DNA from 2 places in the Streptomyces sp. NPDC001927 genome. Region 2 is predicted to be linked to the other one. Evidence: riboswitches for the same ligand, from Rfam matches in the RefSeq annotation. Region 2 holds a riboswitch; the other holds the start of a gene.
The links. Region 2 has a riboswitch for cyclic di-AMP ahead of ACWCO8_RS13755 (M23 family metallopeptidase). Riboswitches for the same ligand answer to the same signal wherever they lie in the genome.

Region 1 (7,505 bases), on a different contig from region 2:
GCCGTGCGGGGCGACGACCACGGGCTCCAGGGCGATCGCGACGACCTCGGGATGGTCGTCGACGAGCCGGGAGACGCGCAGGAGCAGCTCCTCCAGGGCGGGGGTGTCGACGGGGGCGGAGCCGCGCCAGCCGAAGAGGAGGGGGGCGGTGCGGATGGAGCGGACCAGCTCGGCGGCGTCCCGGTCGGTGGCCGGGACCAGCCGGTGGGACATGTCGCCGAGCAGCTCGGATGCGGCGCCGGCGAGGCCGAAGGAGAGCACGGCGCCGACCGCCGGGTCGATGGCCGAGCGCACGACGGTGTCGACGCCGCGCGGCACCATCGCCTGGACGACCGGCTGCAGCTCGGCGGGCTTGCCGAGGGTCTCGGTCAATTCGGCGTACGCGGTACGGAGTTGTTCCTCGCCGGCCAGGTCGAGGCGTACGCCTCCGAGGTCGGGGCGGTGGCGCAGGTGGGGGGCGGTCGTCTTGAGGGCGACCGGGTAGCCGAGCCGGTCGGCGGCCTGGACCGCGGCGTCGGGGGTGGGCGCGGGGAGGGTGGGGAGCGCGTCGATCCCGTACCGCCCGAGCAGCTCGCGCGCCGCGTCGGCGTCGAGGGTCACGCCGCGCTCGTCCGCGTCCGGCCCGAGCGCGCGCTCGATCTGCGCGGCGGCCCCGGCCTCGTCGATCTCCTCGAACTCGGGCACCCGTCCGGGCTCGACCACCTGCCGCCGCCACTGCCCGTACCGGACCGCCTCGGCCAGCGCCCGCACGGCCCGCTCGGCGGCGGGGTAGGCGGGGATGCCGCCGGGGCGGGCGGGGGTGGGGGCGCCGTCGGCGGGGGGCGCGGGCTCGGTCGGGGGTGCCTGCGGGGCGGGGGCCGGGGCCTGTGGTGCCTGCGCGGCCGGAGGTGTTTGCGGCGTGGGTGCCGGCGCCTGGGGTGCCTGCGGCGCGGAGGCCGGCGCCGGGGACGGTGGCGTGCGCCGGCCCTGCGGTCGCGTGCTGGTCGCCGCCGAGAGGGCCTCCGCCAGGCCGCCCATCTCGACGTGGACGACCACCACCGGCTTCGCCGGGAGCGGGGCGGAGGCGACCGCCTCGCGGAGCTGGGCGGCGAGGACCTCACCGTCGCCTGACTCCACCGCGCCGTTCTCACCGACCCAGGGGATCGCGGTCACGACGACCGCGTCGCACGCGTCGTCCACGAGCGCGGCCGCCAGCGCGGCGCGGAAGTCCGCGGGGCTCGCGCCCGTCGTCAGGTCGAGCGGGCGCAGCGGGCGGAGCCCCTCCGTCAGGCAGGCGTCGTACGCGAGCAGGCCGAGCGACTCGGAGTTGCCGAGGATGGCGACGCGCGGCCCGGCCGGGAGCGGCTGGCCCGCGAGGAGGAGCCCCGCGTCGACGAGCTCGGTGACCGTGTCGACGCGGATGACCCCGGCCTGCCGGAGCAGCTCGGAGACGGTGGCGTACGGGATACGGGTGACCGGCACCCGGTGTCCCGGCGGCGCGCTGCCGCTGTGCCGCGCGCCCCTGACCACGACCACCGGCTTCACCGCGGCCGTGCGCCGGGCCAGCCGGGTGAACTTCCGCGGGTTCCCGATGGACTCCAGGTACAGCAGGACGACGTCCGTCTCCGGGTCGTCGTACCAGTACTGGAGGAAGTCGTTGCCGGAGACGTCCGCCCGGTTGCCCGCGGAGATGAAGGAGGAGATCCCGGCTCCGTGCCGGTGGAGCCCGGCGAGGAGCGCGATCCCGATCGCGCCGGACTGGGTGAAGAGCCCGATCCGCCCGGTGGCGGGCAGCTGGGGTGCCAGCGAGGCGTTCAGCCGGACGTCGGCCGAGGTGTTGATGATCCCGAACGCGTTGGGCCCGATGATCCGCATGCCGTACGAGCGGGCCTGCCGCACCAGTTCCCGCTGCCGGTCCCGGCCCTCCCCCGACCCGGTCTCCGCGTATCCCGCCGAGAGCACGACGAGGCCCCGCACGCCGTGCTCGCCGCAGTCGGCGACCGCTTCCGGCACGCGCTCGGCGGGGACGGCCACGATCGCGAGGTCCACCGGTTCGCCGATGTCCCCGACGGAGCGGAAGGCCGGTACGCCTTCGAGGGTGCCGGTCTCCTCGGTCAGCGCGCGGTTCACCGCGTACGTCCGTCCGGTGAAGCCGCCGTCCAGGAGGTTGCGCAGGACCGTCCGGCCGACCCCGCCGGGGGTCCGGCCGGCTCCGACGACGGCGACCGAGGCGGGCGTGAGGAGCCGCTGCACCGAGCGGGCCTCCGCCCGCTGTTCCCGGGCGCGCTGCACGGCGAGGGAGCGGTCGGTGGGCTCCAGGTCGAGGTGGAGCCGTACGGAACCGTCCTCGAAGCTGCGCTTCTGGGTGTATCCGGCGTCCGTGAAGACCTTGATCATCTTGGTGTTGGCGGGCAGCACCTCCGCCGCGAACCGCCGGATGTCCCGCTCGCGCGCCACCGCCGCGATGTGTTCGAGCAGCGCGGAGGCCACGCCGCGTCCCTGGTGGGCGTCCTGGACGAGGAAGGCGACCTCGGCCTCGTCGGCGGGCGAGGAGGCGGGCAGGCCGCGGTCGTCGATCCGGTCGTACCGCACGGTGGCGATGAACTCGCCGCCGACGGTCGCCGCGAGGCCCACCCGGTCCACGAAGTCGTGGTGGGTGAAGCGGTGCACGTCCTTCGCGGAGAGACGGGGGTAGGGAGCGAAGAAGCGGTAGTACTTCGACTCGTCGGAGACCTGCTCGTAGAAGCTGACCAGCCGGTCGGCGTCGTCGGCGGTGATGGGCCTGATGCGCGCGGTGCCGCCGTCACGGAGGACGACGTCCGCTTCCCAGTGGTCGGGGTACTCGTGTTCCGCTTGCTCCGGCCGTTCCGACGCGCTCTGCATGGGGCAAGCGTACGGCCGGGGTACGACACGGGCACCGGTCGCGCGGCGGGTGTGCACCATGCAAGGTAAGGAGGACCGAACGGCCCCCCGGTGGGGGTCGAAGGTCGGCGACGAGCACCCCGCAACCCGTGAGAGACTGGTCTAGACAACCCGCTTGAGACTTGAAGGGCAACACCATGGCTGAGCGCCGCGTCAACGTCGGTTGGGCCGAGGGCCTGCACGCCCGCCCCGCCTCCATCTTCGTCCGTGCCGCCACGGCCTCCGGCGTCCCCGTGACGATCGCCAAGGCTGATGGCAACCCGGTGAACGCCGCGTCGATGCTCGCGGTGCTCGGTCTGGGCGCGCAGGGCGGCGAGGAGATCGTGCTCGCTTCGGACGCCGAGGGCGCCGAGGTCGCGCTCGACCGTCTGGCGAAGCTGGTTGCCGAGGGACTCGAGGAGCTCCCCGAGACCGTCTGACGGATTTCCGGCCGGACGGACGTCGGGGCCGAATGCGCGGGAAGCCGCACACGCCGAATGACGGCGGGTGCGGCTTCTTCTTTTCCGGCACCCCGAAACGTCTCGTTTTCCCGTACCGCGAAACGCCTCCCGAACCGTCCCGCGAAAAGCCTCCTGAAACGTCTCCCGAAACATTCCGTAGTGAATTCCGGGGATCCGGGCAGCCCGAAGAAAGCCCGTCGAATTCCCACCGCCAGGGCGAGCTCTCTTTGTATACGGCCCGCTCGTTAATTCCGGCCGCTCGCGGTGTTGACGACATGTTGCGAAGTCCTCACACGCCCGCGCGGCGGACGCTCGGGGCGCTTCAGCCGGTGCAGCAGCAGGGAGCGCTCGGCGTGCAGCGCGGTCAGGGCGCGGGCTCGTTCGGCGTCGCCGCGCGCCACCGCGTCCACGATCGCCCCGTGCTCCGCCCAGGCCTCGACCGGCTGGGCGGGGGCCTCGACCGCGTACATCCAGGCGATCTTGTGCCGCAGCTGGGTGAGCAGGGCGGTGAGCGCCGGGCTGCCCGAGGCCTGCGCCAGGGTCTCGTGGAACCAGCCGCCGAGCGAGCGCAGATCGTCCCCCTGGCCCCGCCTGGCCCGCTCCTGCCCCAGTCTGACCAGGCCGCGCAGCACCTTGAGGTGCGCCTCGGTGCGGCGTTGCGCGGCCCGGGCCGCGCCGAGCGGTTCGAGGAGCGAGCGCATGTCCAGGAGGTCGGCCGCCTCCTGCTCGGTCGGCTCGGCCACCTGGGCGCCGGCATGCCGGCGGGTGATCACGAAGCCCTCGGCCTCCAGGGTGCGCAGCGCCTCGCGGACCGGGACGCGGGAGACTCCGTACCGGCGGGCCAGCTGCTCCTCGGTCAGCCGGCTGCCGCGCTCGAAGACGCCGGTGACGATGTCGTCCCGGATCGCCGTGCACACCGAGTGCGCGGGAATGCGCATGATCGACCTCCGCCTTAATACGCGCGAAACCGGTTGTCCGGTGACTCTATTGCAGCGGGGCGGTATTTCCGACGGGTCCTCGGTAACCATGGATATCTTTTGGTCAGCGAAAAGCCCCGGCTCAGTACGAGCCGGGGCTTTTCTGACGTGCGGTGCGGGACCTCGACGGCCGGTCGGGTCAGACGTTCACGCCGCGGGCGCGAAGGTACGCGACCGGGTTGATGTCGGAGCCGTACTCGGCGGTGGTGCGGGCCTCGAAGTGGAGGTGCGGGCCGGTCGAGTTGCCGGTCGAGCCCGAGATGCCTATCTGCTGGCCCGGGGTGACGGACTGGCCGACGGAGACACTGATGGCCGAGAGGTGCCCGTACTGGGTGTACGTGCCGTCGTTCATCCGGATGACGATGTTGTTGCCGTACGCGCCGCCCCAGCCGGCCTCGACGACGGTGCCGGAGCCGACGGAGACGACCTTGGTGCCGGAGGCGGCGTGGAAGTCGACGCCGGAGTGGCTGCCGGAGGACCAGAGGGAGCCGCCGGTCTTGTAGCCGGTGGAGACGTACGAGCCGGCCACGGGCAGCTGGAAGGAGTTCAGGCGCTTGCGCTCGGCCTCACGGGCGGCGCGCTCCTTGGCCGCGCGGACCTCCTTGGCACGGGCCTCCGCCTTGCGCTTGGCCTCCGCCTTGGCGCGGGCCTCGGCGACACGCTTGGCCTCCGCCTCGGCGGCCTCGCGCTCCTGCGCGGCGGCCTGGGCGTCGATCTTGTCGGCGAGGGCGTTGTCGGCCACGACGACCTGGGTCAGGCCGGTGTCCTCGAGGGAGGGGGCGTCCGTGTCGGCGGCGAGCGCCGGGGAGGCCAGGGTGCCGATGACGCCGGCGGTGGCGAGGGACGCGATGCCGGCGACGCCGGCGCTGCGGCGCGCCAGACGGCTCGGACCACGATGCTTCCCGGTGGCACGGGTGAACGCCATGTAGTGGCTGATCCTTTCCTTCCTTCTCGCCTACCGGGTTAGCTGACGGGTTCGGAGCAGGAAGGTCTCCTACGGGCCCCTCCGCACGGATGCGAAGGCGTCCGATTCACCCCAGGGACTTCGTGTGGGTCCCCGGCTCCCCAGGCTCGCGCCTGACGGGGACTCGGCGATGACTGTCCGATGCCGCGGGCGCGGCGGGTGCAACTGGCGAACAGCCGGACCGACGCTAAGCGGATCGTCTTTCAATCACCAAACAGACACGCCAGTTTGTAAGACATGCCACAGGGCATACGGCCACCCTTGCCACCAATCCGGACATAGCGGAGGACCCCGACGTAACGTGACGTCGGGGTCCTCCGTTCGCTCCGCTTCGGCGGCGGTGCGCCGCTCGATGCCGCTCGATCAGCCGGTGACGACGGTGACTTCGCCGATGCCGAGGGCCCGGACCGGCTCCTCGATCTCGGCCGCGTCACCCACGAGCACCGTCACGAGCCGGTCCACCGGGAAGGCGTTGACGACGGCCGCCGTCGCCTCGACCGTGCCGGTCTCGGCCAGGCGCGCGTACAACTGCGCCTGGAAGTCGTCCGGGAGGTGCTGCTCGACCTGGTCGGAGAGGGTCGCCGCGACGGAGGCCGCGGTCTCGTACTTGAGCGGCGCCACGCCCACCAGGTTCTGCACGGCCACGTCGCGCTCGGCGTCCGTCAGACCCTCGGCGGCGAGAGTGCGCAGCACCTTCCACAGGTCGTCAAGTGCCGGGCCGGTGTTGGGGGTGTCCACGGAACCGCTGATGGCGAGCATCGAGGCGCCGTGGCCCTCGCCGTCGGAGCGCAGGACCTGGCCGAAGGCCCGGACACCGTAGGTGTAGCCCTTCTCCTCGCGCAGGACGCGGTCCAGGCGGGAGGTGAGCGTGCCGCCGAGGCAGTACGTGCCGAGGACCTGGGCGGCCCAGACGCGGTCGTGCCGGTCGGCGCCCACGCGGCCGATCAGCAGCTGGGTCTGGACGGCGCCCGGCCGGTCGACGATGACCACACGGCCGGTGTCGTCGGCCGTGATCGGCGGCATGGGCCGGGGCTCCGCGCTGTTGCCCGTCCAGGCACCGAGCGACTCGGCGAGGACCTTGTCCAGGTCCACGTCGGTCAGGTCGCCGACGACCACGGCGGTCGCCGTGGACGGCCGCAGGTGGGTCTGGAAGAAGCCACGGACGGCGGAGGCGTCGATGGCCGCCACCGTCTCCTCGGTGCCCTGACGCGGCCGGGACATGCGGGACTCGGCCGGGAAGAGCTCCTTGGAGAGCTGCTTGGCCGCCCGGCGGGCCGGGTTGGCCGTCTCGTGCGGGATCTCGTCGAGCCGGTTGTTCACCAGGCGCTCGACCTCGGTCTCGAGGAACGCCGGCGCGATCAGGGCCTCGGAGACCAGCCCGAGCGCCTTGGGCAGCCGGGAGACGGGAACTTCCAGGGAGACCCGTACGCCCGGGTGGTCCGCGTGCGCGTCGAGCGTGGCGCCGCAGCGCTCCAGCTCGGCGGCGAACTCCTCGGCGGTGTGCTGGTCGGTGCCCTCGGTGAGGGCACGGGCCATGATCGTGGCGACACCGTCGAGACCGGCGGGCTCGGCCTCCAGCGGGGCGTCGAAGAAGATCTCGACGGCCACGACCTGCTGGCCGGGGCGGTGACAGCGCAGCACCGTCAGGCCGTTGTCCAGCGCTCCGCGGTCCGGGGCGGGAAAGGCCCAGGGCCTGGCCGCGCCCGGCTCGGGCTGCGGGTGGAACGTCATGCTCGTCAAAGACGCGGCAGCGTCGGTCACTGGTCCGCTCCCTCTTCCTCGTCGCTGTCGCCCTGCTCGGCGTCGCTCTGTTCGGTACCGATCGGCTCGTAGACCAGCACCGCGCGGTTGTCCGGGCGCAGCCGGGCCGCGGCGACCTCCCGCACCTCGTCGGCGGTGACGTCCAGGACCCGGTTGACGGCGGTCAGGGCCAGCTGCGGGTCGCCGAACAGGACCGCGAAGCGGCACAGTTCGTCGGCGCGGCCGGCGACCGTGCCGAGCCGGTCCAGCCACTCGCGCTCCAACTGGGCCTGGGCGCGCTCCATCTCCTCGGGCGTCGGGCCCTCGGCGGCGAACCGGGCCAGCTCCTCGTCGACGGCCGTCTCGATCTCGGGCACCTCGACGCCACCGGAGGTCTTGACGTCCAGCCAGCCCAGCGAGGGCGCGCCGGCCAGGCGCAGCAGGCCGAAGCCGGCCGCCACGGCCGTACGGTCGCGGCGCACA
Region 2 (7,505 bases):
GCGAGCGCCGTCGCCGCCGGCGGCGACCTCGGCTTCGTGGTCCTCGACTCCCGCTCGACCGCGTCCTGGGACCAGGGCCACGTCCCCGGCGCGATCCACCTGCCGACCGCGCTCATCGCCGAGCAGGCCGAGCAGCTGCTCGACAAGTCCGTCCCCGTGGTCACGTACTGCTGGGGCCCCGGCTGCAACGGCGCCACCCGCGCCGCGCTCGCCCTCGCCCAGCTGGGATACCAGGTGAAGGAGATGCTCGGCGGCTTCGAGTACTGGGTCCGGGAGGGCTTCCCGTACGAGACGTGGGAAGGCCCCGAGAAGAAGGACGCGGACCCACTCACCGCCCCGGTCGACGCCGAGGACTGCGGCTGCTGAGAGGGCGGCCGGGAAACGGATTAGGGGATCGGCTCACCATGCCGTAAGGTCATATTCACCGACGCGGGGTGGAGCAGCTCGGTAGCTCGCTGGGCTCATAACCCAGAGGTCGCAGGTTCAAATCCTGTCCCCGCTACTCAGTAGCAACGAAGGCCCGGATCCAGTCACTGGATCCGGGCCTTCGTCGTGTCCGACTCGCTTCCCGCTTCCCGCTTCCCGCTTCCCGCTTCCGCCGTCCGCCCTCCGCCTCCGCCTTCTGTCCGACTTGACCTTTACGTAACGTCAAGATTTAGCGTTCTCGGTATGGAGTGGTCGATCCAAGAGATCGCCAAGAAGGCGGGCACCACCAGCCGCACCCTCCGGCACTACGGAGAGCTCGGGCTGCTGGAACCCAGCCGGATCGGCGCCAACGGTTACCGGTACTACGACCAGGCGGCGCTCGTGCGGCTGCAGCGCGTGCTGCTCCTGCGCGAGCTGGGGCTCTCGCTGCCCGCCATCGCCGAGGTCCTCGAAGGCGAGCGGGACACGTCCGCCGCGCTGCGTACCCATCTCCTCCTGCTGGAACAGGAGCGGGAGCGGATCGGTCGGCAGATCGCGGCCGTGCGGACCACTCTCCACAAGACCGAGAAAGGGGAAGAGCTCATGGCCGAGGAAGTGTTCGACGGCTTCGATCACACGCGGTACGAGGAGGAGGTCAGCCGGCGCTGGGGCCGTGACGCGTACGAGAAGGGCGACCGCTGGTGGCGCTCGCTCAGCGCCGAGGAGAAGCAGGAGTTCATGGACCGGCAGGCCGGGATCGCCCGCGATTTCGGCGCGGCGGCGCGGCGTGGCCTGGCGGCCGACAGCGACGAGGTCCAGGCGATCGCGCGGCGCCACGTCGAGTGGCTGTCGATCACGACGACTCCGACGAAGGAGTACGTGACCGGCCTCGGCCAGATGTACGTGGACGACCCGCGCTTCACCGTCAACTACGACCAGCACGGCGAGGGCACCGCCGTTCTCGTACGGGACGCGATGAAGGTCTACGCGGAGCGGAATCTGTAGCGCCTGCTGTGCGGTCCGTGACCTCGCGTCCCCCACATGGCCGAGCGGGGGTCGCAGAGCGGCGCGGCTCCCGCCACCCTGGGGAGGGCGCGGTACCGTCCGTCGCCGCGCCGTGTACGGACCGGGCAGGAGAGCACAGGTGGGGCAGGGCCAGGGGCAGGGGCAGGAACGAGGGCCGGACCGGGGGCAGGGGCGGGCTGAACGGCAGGTGAACGGGCAGCGCGATCAGGGACCGGGGAACGGGCGGGCGAACGGCGCGGCGAACGGCGGGGCGAACGGACGGGCTCGGGGACGGGGGCACGGAAGGGCTCGGGGACGGGCGAACGGACGGACTCAAGGGCAGGCGTCCGGCCGGGCGAACGGACCGATGTACGGCTCGCGCAACGGCCTCTCCCCGCGCGCCCCGCGCCGGCGGGCCGAGCGGGCCCGGCGCTTCATCCGGGCCCTGCCGCCGCTGGTGATCCTCGGCGGGATCGTCTTCGACCTGGCCACCCCCGCCGCGTACACCGCCTCCCCGATGTTCTCCGCCGCGCCGCTCATCGCCGCCCCGTTCTTCTCCATGCTGACGACGCTGCTCACCGGCATCGCCGCCGTCCTCGCCGGCATCGGCCTGCACGTCTACAACGGCACCGCCGACGACATCCCCGCCCTCACCGAGACGCTGACCGTCGTCACCGTCTCCGCCCTCGCCCTGCTGATCAACCGGGTCGTGCGGCGCAGCGGCGAGCGGCTCGCCTCGGCGCGGGTGATCGCGGAGACCGCGCAGAAGGCCGTGCTGCCGACGCCCGCCGAGCGGATCGGCGGGCTCCAGGTCGCGGCCCGGTACGAGGCCGCGCAGGCGGACGCGTTCATCGGCGGGGACCTGTTCGCCGTCCAGGACACGCCGTTCGGGGTACGGCTCGTGGTCGGGGACGTGCGCGGCAAGGGGCTCGACGCGGTCGAGGCGGTCGCTGTCGTGATCGGCGCCTTCCGGGAGGCGGCCGAGCAGGAGGCCTCGCTGGAGGGGGTCGCCCAGCGCCTCGAACGAGCGCTGGCCCGCGAGGGCACCCGCCGCTCCGGGCTCGACGCCTTCGAGGGGTTCACCACGGCCGTCCTGGCGGAGATCCCGCGCGGGGGCGGGCGGGTACGGGTCGTGAACCGGGGCCACCCCGAGCCTCTCTTGCTGTACGCGGACGGGGGCCTGACCCACCTGGAGCCGACCGAGCCCGCGCTGCCGCTCGGCATGGGCGAGCTGGCCGCCTGGCCGGACCGGGCCGACGAGGCCCCGTACCCGCCGGGCGCCACGCTGCTCCTCTACACCGACGGGCTCTCCGAGGCGCGCGACGCCTCCGGGGCCTTCTACGAACCGGCCGAGCGGCTCGCCGGGCGGATCTTCCCGGGGCCGGAGGAGATGCTCGACGCGCTCGTCGACGACGTCCGCCGGTACACGGGCGGGGGCTCCACCGACGACATGGCGCTGCTCGCCGTGAGCCGGCCGGGAGCGGGGCAGCCGGAGCGGCGCCGGACGATGCCCGTCGTGCCGTGAAGCACGTCGTTCCGCATGTGGTGACCTTGTGTAGTGGAGGCGTACCGCTCCGATAACAATTGACGAACCATCAGTTCTGGGGTGGCGGTAAGACTCCGTACTGAAGCGGGATCAAATCGGGCTGTACCAGCTCAATCTCGTGAATGATCAACCGGAACGGCTTGGAATCCGGCCCTCGTGTCTATTAACGTTCGATAACGCAGCGCGGTCGTCCCAGCCGTCGCAAGAGACGGCACCGTGCGCGTGCGCCGAATCCTGAAAGGGAACCGGGGAACCACTACTTGGGGTGAATCGGGCACCTCCGCATCCGTGCGGAACCGCCCGTAGGAGACCTTCCTGCTCCGAACCCGTCAGCTAACCCGGTAGGCGAGAAGGAAGGAAAGGAGCACGCCTCCGTGGCGTCCAACAGCCCTGCCCCCGACGGTCTTTCCGATGGGTTCAACGCGTTCGGCGCCCGTGGCGCCGCCGGGACGGACGACAACGCGACGACGCTGGGGGAGTGGAACCCGACCGAGGACTCCCTGCGCCAGCAGGCCCGTTCGGGCGGCCGCCACCGCGTCGTGAAGCAGCGCTCCGGCTTCGCCCGCTCCTCCACCGTCCTCGGCGTCGGTGTCATCGCGGCCGTCGGCGCGGGCGGCATGGCGACCGCCAAGGAGAAGCCCCCGGTCTCGATATCGCTGCCCGACCTCAACCTGCCGGACGCCTCCGAGCTGCCCGGTGTCGGCGAGTTCATCTCCGACGGCGGTTCGGACTCCGGTACGACCAACCCGCAGCCGCTCACGGCCACTCTCGCCCTGCCGGCCGACGGCGTCGAGAAGGCCGGAAGCGGCCAGTCCGCCTCCGCCTCGACCGCCGATGCCGGTGAGGCGCTGCGCGCCCGCATCCTGCAGCAGGCCGAGCAGCAGCAGGCCTCCGCCGACGCCGCCGAGAAGGCCGCTGCGGAGAAGGCCGCCGCCGAGAAGGCCGCCCTCGAGGCCGCCGCCAAGGCGGACCAGGCCGAGAAGGAAGCGGCCGCGGCGAAGAAGAAGGCCGAGGAGGAGGCTGCGGCGAAGGCCGAGGCGGAGCGCCTCGCGAAGCTCGCCGCGAGCTACTCGCTGCCGACTTCCTCGTACACGATCACCTCCACGTACGGCCAGTCCGGCTCCATGTGGTCCTCCGGCCAGCACACGGGCCTCGACTTCGCGGCGCCGACCGGCACGCCGGTCAAGGCCGTGCACGGCGGCACCATCAAGTCGGCCGGCTGGTCCGGCTCGTACGGCTACCGGATCGTCCTCGAACTCGAGGACGGTACGGAGATCTGGTACGCGCACCTGTCCTCGATGACCGCGAGCGTCGGCCAGACCGTGGGCACCGGCGACACGATCGGGCGCGTGGGCGCGACCGGCAACGTGACCGGCCCGCACCTCCACCTGGAGGTCCACACCGCGGGCGGCTCGGGCATCGACCCGGCGGCCTGGCTGGGCAACAAGGGCCTCTCGGTCTAAGGGCTTCCCGGTCCAAGGGCCTCGCGGCCCGACGGCCTCGCGGTCCAAGGACCCGGCGGCCCAACGGCCTCGCGGTCCGAGGACCTCCCGAGCCCTCACGACTCCGGCAGCCCTGGCGTAACCCCCCCCACGTCAGGGCTGCCGGAATACCCGTACCCGGTGCGGTCGTTGTACCGTCCCATGACCTCACTGCGCCCACTGGGCACTTCCGAACTGAACGTCTTCCCCCTCGCGCTCGGCGGCAACGTCTTCGGCTGGTCCTCCAGCGAGGAGCAGTCCTTCGCGGTCCTCGACGCCTACACCGCCGCCGGCGGCAACTTCGTCGACACCGCGGACATGTACTCCGCCTGGGCCGAGGGCAATCAGGGCGGCGAGTCCGAGACGGTCATCGGCAAGTGGCTGGCCTCGCGCGGCAATCGCTCCGAGGTCGTCATCGCCACGAAGGTCGGCGCGCACCCCCGGTACAAGGGCCTCGCCGCGACCACGATCAAGGGCGCGGTGGAGGAGTCGCTCCGCCGGCTCGGGACCGACTACATCGACCTGTACTACTCGCACTTCGACGACCCGACCGTCCCGGTCGAGGAGATCGTCACCGCCCTCGACCAGCTGGTGAAGGAGGGCAAGGTGCGGGCCGTCGCCGCCTCCAACATCGCGCCCGACCGGCTCCAGGCCTCCCTCGACTTCGCCGAGACCGAGGGCCTCGCCCGTTACGTCGCCCTGCAGCCGCACTACAACCTGCTCTCGCGCGACACGTACGAGGGCGAACTCCTGGCCACCACCGAGCGCGCCGGGCTCGCCGCCGTCCCGTACTTCGCGCTGGCGTCCGGCTTCCTCACGGGCAAGTACCGCGCCGGGAAGACCGTCGAGAGCGTCCGCGCCGAGGGCGCCGCCGAGCACGCGAAGACCGAGCGGGGCCGGCGGATCCTCGCCGCGCTCGACACCGTGGCCGAGGCGCACGGCGCGGAGGTCGCCACCGTCGCCCTGGCCTGGCTCGCCTCCCGCCCGACCGTCGTCGCCCCGATCGCCTCGGCCCGCACGGTCGAACAGCTCCCGGCCCTGGTGGCGGTGGCCGACCTCCGCCTGACCGATGCGGAGCTCACGCTCCTGACGGAGGCCTCGGAGCCGGACGCCGTCTGAGGACCGGAGCCCCTAGCTCTGGTACGGGTTGTAGCCGCCGTAGTCGAGGTACTGCGGCGGCGCCCACACCCGGCCCGTCGCCCGCGCCGCGTACGTGAGCGCGGGCGAGGCGACCGGCTTGCGCTGCCAGAGGTGGTGGAGCAGCTCCTGCTCGCGCGCCGTGAAGTCGGGGACCTGCGCGCCCCGCTGGGCGCGGTGGCGCAGGAAGGCGAGGGTCGTCGCGAACGCCTCGTACTCGCCGACGGCCGTGGCGGCGGCCGCGCCGTACGTACGGCGGGCGAAGTCGCGGGCGACCGAGCGGGCGCGCATCGAGGAGAGCGCGAGCGGCTCGGCCGGTGAGAGCCAGCCGGCCGCCGCGTACGCCGGGAGCTGCCCGGATATCGTGCGCAGCTCGCGCTGCCTGCTCCATATCGCGAGCCAGGTCAGCAGGCCGAAGGCGGGCACCATGAACATGCCGTAGACGAGGATGAAGCCCAGCGGCCCGAGGATCGTCGCGGAGCCGTTCCACAGCGCGTGCATGAGCATGGCGAGGAGCAGTCCGGCGAGCGGCAGCAGGATCCGGCGGGTCCGCAGGAACTTCCGCCGGGAGGTGGCCAGGGCGGCGAAGGCGAAGCCGAGGCCGGTGAAGACCGTGAAGAGCGGATGCGCGAACGGCGACATCACGATCCGTACGAAGAAGGTGCCCGCGGTCATCGAGCCGAGGCCGCCGGAGCCGAGGTCCTGGTCCTCTCCGAAGGCGTTGCCGAGATAGAGGATGTTCTCGGTGAAGGCGAAGCCGGTGGCGGTGAAGCCCGCGACGACGACTCCGTCGACGAGGCCGGTGAAGTGCCGTCGGCGGAAGAGGAAGATCAGCAGGATCGCGGCGGCCTTGGCGCTCTCCTCCACGACCGGGGCGACGACCGTGGCGCCCCAGGACTCGGCGGAGGCGGGGTCGGCGGTGGCGGTCGCGATCCAGCGGACCGCGAAGGAGTTGGCGAGGATCGCGACGAGCGTCGCGGCGCACGCGCCCCATGCGAAGGCGAAGATCAGGTTCTTCCACGGGCCCGGCTCGACCCGGTCGAGCCAGCGGAAGGCGGCCATCAACAGCGGTACGGGCAGGACCGCGAGGCCGAGGCCGACGAGGAAGCCTTCGGTGCCGGTCTGTTCCCGGACGATCGCGAGGATCACGAGCGCGCAGAGCGCGAGCACGGTGATCACGGCGACGGCCCGGACCACCTTGCTGCGCCAGAAGGCGCGACGAGGCCTGTAGCGCCACTGGGCGCGGTCCGGAACGGCCGTGAAGGCCGGCTCCTCGGTGTCCCGGGTGGGGACGGGAACATGGTTCGACACGTGATCGACCCTAACGAGGAGGACTGACACCTGCGACGGAGTTCTCCGACAACTGCCGCTTCCTGTGGAAAACCAGAGCTGTTTCCTCTGGAAGGCAGAGCTGCTTCCTCTGGAAAGCCGAGCTACTTCCGGTGGAAAAGCAGGTCGTGCACCACATGCCCCTTGTCGAGGCCCTGGCCCTCGAAGCGGGTGAGGGGGCGGAAGTCGGGGCGGGGCGCGTAGCCGCCGTCGGGCTGGGTGTTCTCGAAGTCGGGGTGGGCGGAGAGGACTTCGAGCATCTGCTCGGCGTACTCCTCCCAGTCCGTGGCGCAGTGCAGCACGGCGCCGGGCTTCATCCGGGTCGCGAGCAGCGTGAGGAACTCGGGCTGGATCAGCCGCCGCTTGTGGTGGCGCTTCTTCGGCCAGGGGTCCGGGAAGTAGACCCGGCAGCCGTCGAGGGCGTCGGCGGCGAGCATCTCGCGGAGCAGGATGATCGCGTCGCCGTTGGCGACCCGTACGTTCTCCAGGCCGCCCCGGTCGGCGAGACCGAGGAGGTTGCCCTGGCCGGGGGTGTGGACGTCCACGGCGAGGATGCCGGTGCCGGGGTCGGCGGCGGCCATCTGGGCCGTGGCCTCGCCCAT

Region 1: another riboswitch for cyclic di-AMP. It lies ahead of ACWCO8_RS04130 (M23 family metallopeptidase); the one in region 2 lies ahead of ACWCO8_RS13755 (M23 family metallopeptidase).

The regions. Positions count from the first base shown of each region.
Region 1 covers NZ_JBSFEN010000001.1:1,061,322-1,068,826, forward strand. The annotation lists gene ACWCO8_RS04115 (bifunctional acetate--CoA ligase family protein/GNAT family N-acetyltransferase) at 1-2,862, opposite strand, end outside; gene ACWCO8_RS04120 (HPr family phosphocarrier protein) at 3,039-3,320, shown strand; gene ACWCO8_RS04125 (GntR family transcriptional regulator) at 3,587-4,279, opposite strand; gene ACWCO8_RS04130 (M23 family metallopeptidase) at 4,458-5,243, opposite strand; cyclic di-AMP (ydaO/yuaA leader) riboswitch at 5,257-5,422, opposite strand; gene ACWCO8_RS04135 (M16 family metallopeptidase) at 5,646-7,013, opposite strand; gene ACWCO8_RS04140 (M16 family metallopeptidase) at 7,040-7,505, opposite strand, start outside.
Region 2 covers NZ_JBSFEN010000004.1:675,111-682,615, forward strand. The annotation lists gene ACWCO8_RS13735 (rhodanese-like domain-containing protein) at 1-366, shown strand, start outside; tRNA gene ACWCO8_RS13740 (tRNA-Met) at 429-502, shown strand; gene ACWCO8_RS13745 (MerR family transcriptional regulator) at 670-1,410, shown strand; gene ACWCO8_RS13750 (PP2C family protein-serine/threonine phosphatase) at 1,778-2,935, shown strand; cyclic di-AMP (ydaO/yuaA leader) riboswitch at 3,172-3,319, shown strand; gene ACWCO8_RS13755 (M23 family metallopeptidase) at 3,331-4,419, shown strand; gene ACWCO8_RS13760 (aldo/keto reductase) at 4,600-5,556, shown strand; gene ACWCO8_RS13765 (PrsW family intramembrane metalloprotease) at 5,569-6,885, opposite strand; gene trmB (tRNA (guanosine(46)-N7)-methyltransferase TrmB) at 7,008-7,505, opposite strand, start outside.